3 regions of the Shewanella sp. 1180_01 genome follow, and region 3 is predicted to be linked to each of the others. Evidence: predicted binding sites of a transcription regulator. Region 3 holds the regulator's gene; each other region holds the start of a gene.

What was found. The regulator sigma-54, encoded in region 3, starts transcription at its own class of promoters, with help from an activator protein. The targets are predictions, from matches to a motif close to GTTGGCACGNNNNTNGNNT.
Region 1: FW758_RS18180 (YccF domain-containing protein) is a predicted target of sigma-54. The motif match lies at 902-920, and genes of this name have one in related genera.
Region 2: FW758_RS16785 (P-II family nitrogen regulator) is a predicted target of sigma-54. The motif match lies at 912-930, and genes of this name have one in related genera.

The regions. Positions count from the first base shown of each region.
Region 1 covers NZ_VXCT01000043.1:22,678-24,953, reverse strand. Annotated here, with positions in the region: gene FW758_RS18185 (1-aminocyclopropane-1-carboxylate deaminase/D-cysteine desulfhydrase) at 1-724, opposite strand, end outside; gene FW758_RS18180 (YccF domain-containing protein) at 1,010-1,417, shown strand; gene FW758_RS18175 (alpha/beta fold hydrolase) at 1,422-2,276, opposite strand, start outside.
Region 2 covers NZ_VXCT01000036.1:14,502-16,777, forward strand. Annotated here, with positions in the region: gene FW758_RS16780 (hydrolase) at 91-633, opposite strand; gene FW758_RS16785 (P-II family nitrogen regulator) at 978-1,316, shown strand; gene FW758_RS16790 (ammonium transporter) at 1,327-2,276, shown strand, end outside.
Region 3 covers NZ_VXCT01000022.1:26,090-28,365, forward strand. Annotated here, with positions in the region: gene hpf (ribosome hibernation promoting factor) at 1-83, opposite strand, end outside; gene FW758_RS12815 (RNA polymerase factor sigma-54) at 112-1,590, opposite strand; gene lptB (LPS export ABC transporter ATP-binding protein) at 1,698-2,276, opposite strand, start outside.

The DNA.
Region 1 (2,276 bases), on a different contig from region 3:
ATTGCAAACGTAAATAATCATCGCCGCCCACCACAGCGCAAGTCACAACGCGAATCGCCGTTTGTTGACGAATAAAGTACTGATTTAAAAATAACGCCGTCGTCCCCGTCCCCGACGGTAAAAATACCGTTAAATCGACTAAATCATTCGCCTGCGCAAATTGCACTATTTCTTGCGCTAATACATTTACCCCGTATTCAGCGTAGGAACAACGCCCGCCCTCTGGGATAAAAAGCGCCGTCGGCTCATTCGCGAGTACCTGAGTCTCGATATACTCTTGGCAACTCAGTCGCGCACTAACCGTTTGCAGAGTAGGCTCAAAATTAGCATTAAGGCCTGATAAAACCTGAGGTTCACCTTGTGACGGAGTGAACGCCTGCTTTTGCGCCATTAACTCACTTAAATCGATAATATTGACACCATTTTCCAATGCAGCAGCGTAATTCCCCGTGGGATGCTTAACAATTTGACTGGCAATATGGTCAACATAAAAGTCACACTGCCAGCCTTTCATCTTGGCTAATGTCGATAGGGAATACAAAGAGTTTGCTAAGGGTGAACCATGACCTATCACCTTGTTGATGCCTGCAAAATCATGATTTAAAAAATAGCCGAATTTGCGCGCTTTATTACCGCTAAACGCTGGATGCAATAAATCATCACGTTTTAGAAAAATGTCTCGCCCTGCAAAGGCAAAAATATCGACGGGGGAATTTGCAAACATCAAGGTACTCAAACGATAAAAAACTCGGGCTTTTAAGCCATTGGATGGAATGGATAGTGTAACTGCGCCTTTGCCCTTCTGCTCTTAAGAAATTAGCAATTTAGCGAAGAATTAGTGAAAATCACAAATAAAGCTTAAACAGGCGGATGTAAGATATTGATTTTTGAAAATAAAATAATTGGCACGTTTCTCGCTTAGTCATTGGTATATATTCAGTTTATCAAAGCTAACAGCATTCATTACAGCTAACGATAAAGGCTAAAAAAGTAACATAAGGAGTTTTCAATGGCAGTATTACGCTTAATATTCAACATCGCTTGGTTTGTGCTCGGTGGATTTGTGATGGGACTCGCTTGGTGGCTCGCAGGTATCCTGTGTTTTATCAGCATTATTGGTATTCCCTTTGGCCGCGCCTGCTTTGTTATCGGTGAAATGACCTTCTGGCCCTTTGGCCAAGAACAAATCAGCCGTCGTCACTTAACCGGTCGTGATGATTTAGGTACGGGTGCCCTAGGCATGGTGGGAAATATTATTTGGTTCTTGCTGTTTGGGATCTGGTTAGCCATAGGCCACCTGGTCCATGCCTTAGCCTGTTTTGTGACTATTATCGGTATTCCCTTTGGAATACAGCATCTTAAACTGGCATTACTCAGCCTAACACCGATAGGCCAAACCGTTGTGGCTAAAGCCTAATCGATTATGAGTTAACCGGCTTAGCGCTGTTCATTGCCGATGATTTACTGTGGAGAGTGGATAGCGCTTTTTCATCCCACACTGAAAATATCGCCTCGTTAAAGGCCATTTCTTCCTCCAGTAAATCGTTGCAATTATATTGAGTATGGGCATATTGAGCATGGGCAGGTTCATCATCCTCTTGGACCTCAGTTTGCGGCTTAGTCGGCGCCACAATTGCCAACAGATAATGTGCCAGTTTTGCAGGGGCATCAATGGCCGCATCATGGCCGCAATAAGCTAATACAATCAAATCCGTGTGAAAGTGCTGTGCCAAGGCTTTGCTCGATGCCATGCTCACCAAAGCATCACGGTCGCCACAGAGTACACTTATCGGCACTTCCACGGTCAATGGACACTGATATTGAAAAGCCGCCCACAGTTGCCGCCAGGCGTTACGAATAGTTGGCGACGATTGGCGGCGAAATTCACTCCATTCGGCAATTAAACTGCAGTCTCGCCGATGGCGAAAACTGGTTAAACGCACTATCGTCGACTCGATGGGATGTAAGGCTTTACCTCGAGCCCGCAAGAAAAACGCCTTCAATGCATTCAGTGGATTAAATCTTTGATACCAAGCAGATAAATTTGCCGCACTGCTGTTTAGTACAAATACATGCCTTATCTGCCAAGGTCGCTGACGCGCCATTTCCAGCGCTAACATACCGCCCATAGACAAACCGAGAAGGTAAATGGCTTCTCCTTCTTGTACCTGCTCATCCAATTGCTGCCACACTGCATGGGCATAGTCAGCAATCTTAAGCGGACTGGCCTCGGTTGATAGCGTTCCATTGCCCAGCAAGTCAGGAGTCAGTACTCG
Region 2 (2,276 bases), on a different contig from region 3:
GACTCAGCGAGGGCTTTTTTATGGGAGTGAATGTCAACGTCATGCCTGAACCAAGGGCTGTTTACTTCATTAGAGCCAAGGAATGAATTGCTATTTGATCAGTTTTAATAATGCCCTAAAGCGCTCGCCTTGGGCTTGATGTTGTAATTCAAATAATAGCGATTCCACGTTAGTTAATAAGGCGCCTCTGGCCGTCATCATCTGAATACCCAGTTGTTTATTATCGGCACTGCGTGATGAGACGCCATCTGCGACGAGATGCACCGAATATTGCTGTCCTATAAGGTCACAACAGGTTTGATAAACACACACATGGGTTTCAATGCCCGCCAGTATGACGTGTTTACGATTTGTCTTGGTGAGTGCCTGCGCAAACTCTTCACAGTGCCAGCCGCTAAAATGTTGCTTGGCAATGGGGGAGCCGGTTTTCTCCAGCAAGGTTTGAAGCCCAGGACTGGTTGCTCCGAGTTTATCGGGTAGCTGTTCTAACCACAGTATGGGTATTTCGAATAATTGTGCACCTTGGATTAAGGTCTGTAGTTGTTGGTGCAGCTTGTCACTGTTATCCATGATTTGTGCAAGTTTTCCCTGCACATCGACGATAACGAGAACACATTCTTCGGGTTTTAACATCGGGCCTTCCTTCTGCGCTTGATGATTGTCTTAGTGATGATCTTCGCTTTTGTCTAAGAGCTTGTGCTGTGATGCTCAGATTTCATCTCGATTTACGCTTCCCCCAGTAGACCCCAATTTAACCTTGTTACCAATAGGCCTAAGGTCGAATAGCTGTTGCACTTAAACTGCTCACTAAAAGAGTGCGTTGCACTTGTTTGTGCTCGATCATGGTGCATTTTTAACCTTTGAAAATAACCTTGTTTAGTTAAAATTTAAAATAATCAGTAAGTTAAATTGTTGGCCTGATGATTGAATTACCTTTGATACAAGTTAATAACAATCGCGTTTTTTTGGAGGTCAGGATGAAACTAGTCAGCGCTATCATCAAGCCATTTAAGTTGGATGATGTCCGTGAAGCTATCGCCGGAATAGGTATTGAAGGCATGACGGTGACCGAAGTTAAAGGTTTTGGCCGTCAAAAAGGGCACACAGAGCTGTATCGTGGCGCCGAGTATCAGGTGGATTTTTTGCCAAAAGTAAAACTAGAAATTGCCACTAAGGCTGAAAATCTCGACATGTTGATTGAGGCCATTACCACTGCGGCCCATACGGGGAAAATTGGCGACGGTAAGATCTTCGTCGTCGACTTAGAACAAGCTATCCGTATCCGTACGGGTGAACTCGATACAGAAGCGCTATAAGGGGCTGACAATGGAAGAATTAACAAAATTAGGCGGCACAGTCACTGAACTACGCTTTGCACTCGATACCTTTTACTTTTTGATTTCTGGTGCGTTAGTTATGTGGATGGCGGCGGGATTCGCCATGTTAGAAGCGGGTTTAGTTCGCTCTAAAAACACCACTGAAATTTTAACGAAGAACGTTGTGTTGTACGCGATTGCCTGTGTGATGTACCTATTGGTTGGCTACAACATTATGTATGTCGATAACACTGAAGGAGGCTGGTTACCATCGATTGGTACCTTAATCGGTTCTCAATCATCGGATGCGAGCCATGCATTAGAATCTGACTTCTTCTTCCAAGTGGTGTTTGTGGCAACGGCGATGTCAATTGTCTCTGGCGCCGTGGCGGAACGGATGAAGTTATGGGCTTTCCTGTTCTTCTCAGTGGTAATGACTGCGGTTATCTATCCAGTAGAAGGGTATTGGACTTGGGGCCAAGGTTTTATCTCTAAACTGGGCTTTGTGGACTTTGCCGGTAGCGGTATTGTGCACATGACTGGTGCGACTGCAGCGATTGCGGGGGTATTATTGCTTGGTGCACGTAAGGGTAAATATGGCCCTAACGGTCAAGTGAATCCTATCCCAGGATCTAACTTGCCAATGGCAACCTTAGGTATGTTTATTCTGTGGATGGGCTGGTTTGGCTTCAACGGTGGCTCGCAATTAATGGTGTCGGATGCGGCGAATGCGAGCTCAGTGGCAAAAGTGTTTGTTAATACTAATACTGCGGCGGCATTTGGTGCTATCTCTGCGCTTATCGTATGTAAGATGATTTGGGGTAAAGCGGATTTAACCATGATACTCAACGGTATTCTGGCGGGTTTAGTGGCAATTACGGCAGATCCGCTATCACCTTCACTGTTAATGGCGGGCGTGATTGGTGTGGTTGCTGGTGGTTTAGTGGTGTTCTCTATTGT
Region 3 (2,276 bases):
TCAAGTTTTGAAAACTTTTCTTCTACATATGCGCGTAACGATTCGGTAATTTCGACATGGTGTCCACTCAGGTTTATTTGCATAGAAACGTCCTCCGATATCCACTGTAGGTTATAAACTTTTACGCTGATTAGAAGGCGGAATGAGCATAGCCTCTCGGTACTTCGCAATGGTTCTGCGGGCTACGTTGATCCCTTGTTCTGCCAGAAGCTGTGCCATCTTACTGTCGCTTAATGGTTTTTTCTGGTTTTCCGCTGCAACCAGTTTCTTAATGAAGGCTCTGATTGCTGTGGATGAGCACTCCCCACCATCGTCAGTACCGACGTGGCTAGAGAAGAAGTATTTTAGTTCAAAAAGTCCCTTAGGGGTATGCATGTATTTCTGTGTCGTCACCCGTGAGATGGTCGACTCATGCATTTCTACCGCTTCGGCAATATCGTTAAGCACCATAGGTTTCATGGCTTCTTCACCGTATTCAAAGAAACCTTGCTGATATTGGACGATACAGTTCGCCACCTTCAACAGGGTATCATTACGGCTCTCTAAACTCTTGATAAACCATTTAGCCTCTTGCAGATGACCACGAATAAATTGGCTATCGGCTTGGCTTTTAGTGCTGCGCGCCATCGAGGCATAATGTTGGTTTACATTGATTTTTGGCATGCAGTCAGGATTCAGCTCAACCACCCAGCGGCCATTTTTCTTCGACACTGACACATCTGGGATGACGTATTCGTCATCGTTGGGCGTAATCAATAAACCTGGGCGGGGATTGAGGGTTTGGATAAGCGCGATGCCGTCTCTTAATTCATCCTCTTTTAATTTAGTCTTACGCATCAACAATCTAAAATCGCGGGCGGCGATCAGATCTAAATGATCTTTGATCAGCATGCGGGCGTTTTCTAGGTTGGGCGTGTCAGCGGCGAAATGCGACAGTTGGATCAACAGGCACTCGCTTAAATCGCGGGCGGCAACACCAATGGGATCAAAGTGTTGAATGCGCTTGAGTACAGCTTCGACTTCGTCGAGCTCAACCTCAGAATTGCCCATGGCTTCGAGGATTTCGTCAGTGCTTTGGGTGAGATAGCCTTGATCGTCGATGGCATCAATAATGGCGGTGGCAATGGCTAAATCGGTTTCAGAAAACGGTGTGAGGTTTTTTTGCCATTCTAAGTGTTCATACAAGCCTTCACTGGTCTCACCTTGGAAGGGCATATCGTCTTCACGACTGCCGCCGGGGCCAGAATTAGGAGAGGCGGTGAACACTTCATCCCATGTGGTGTCCATGGGGAGTTCGTCGGGCATGGACTCTTTCGTGAGCGACTCTGCCGTGTCTATGGTGGAGCTGTCTTTTTCTGGCGGCAGGGTGCTAGATTCACTGAAATCCGTATCGGATAGCGTTTGGTTTACAGGGTCTTTAGTGGCGTCGAATTGATCCTCTTCCAGCTCGAGAAGGGGATTAGAATCTAAGGCTTGCTGGATCTCTTGCTGCAGTTCTAATGACGACAGTTGCAACAGACGTATGGCCTGTTGTAATTGTGGCGTCATGGTTAACTGTTGACCCAGTTTGAGCTGGAGTGACGCTTTCATGTTACCGCTGATCCCTACGTTATTATTGTTGGATGAGGCCGCTTGTTATCATCTTGAGTGGAGTCCAATGGTGGCATAAATTGCCTACATTGGCTCCGCTTGATTAACTATAGCCTGAATTGTTCACCTAAGTACACAGCCCTAACTTGCTGATTGTCTAAGATCTCTGCGGGTGTTCCTTCGGCAATCAAGTTTCCGTGACTCACGATATAGGCATGTTCACACACATCTAATGTCTCACGGACATTGTGGTCTGTGATCAACACGCCAAGGCCACGACTTTTGAGCTGTTCGATAATCTTTTTAATGTCGATAACCGAAATCGGATCGACACCAGCAAAGGGTTCATCGAGCAAAATGAACTTAGGATTTGCTGCTAACGCCCGCGCAATTTCGACACGGCGACGTTCACCGCCCGACAATGACATGCCTTGGCTGTCACGGATGTGGGTGATGTGGAACTCTTCAAGCAGATGCTCTAGCTCTTCTTCCCTTTGCTCTTTTTTTAGTTCTTTACGCGTTTGAAGCACGGCCATGATGTTGTCATGGACGGTCAGTTTACGGAAGATACTGGCTTCCTGTGGCAAGTAACCTATGCCTTTGCGGGCGCGCAGGTGCATAGGATCTGCGGTTAAATCATCATCGTCGATAAAGATGTGGCCTTTATCGCTCTTAACCAGACCAAC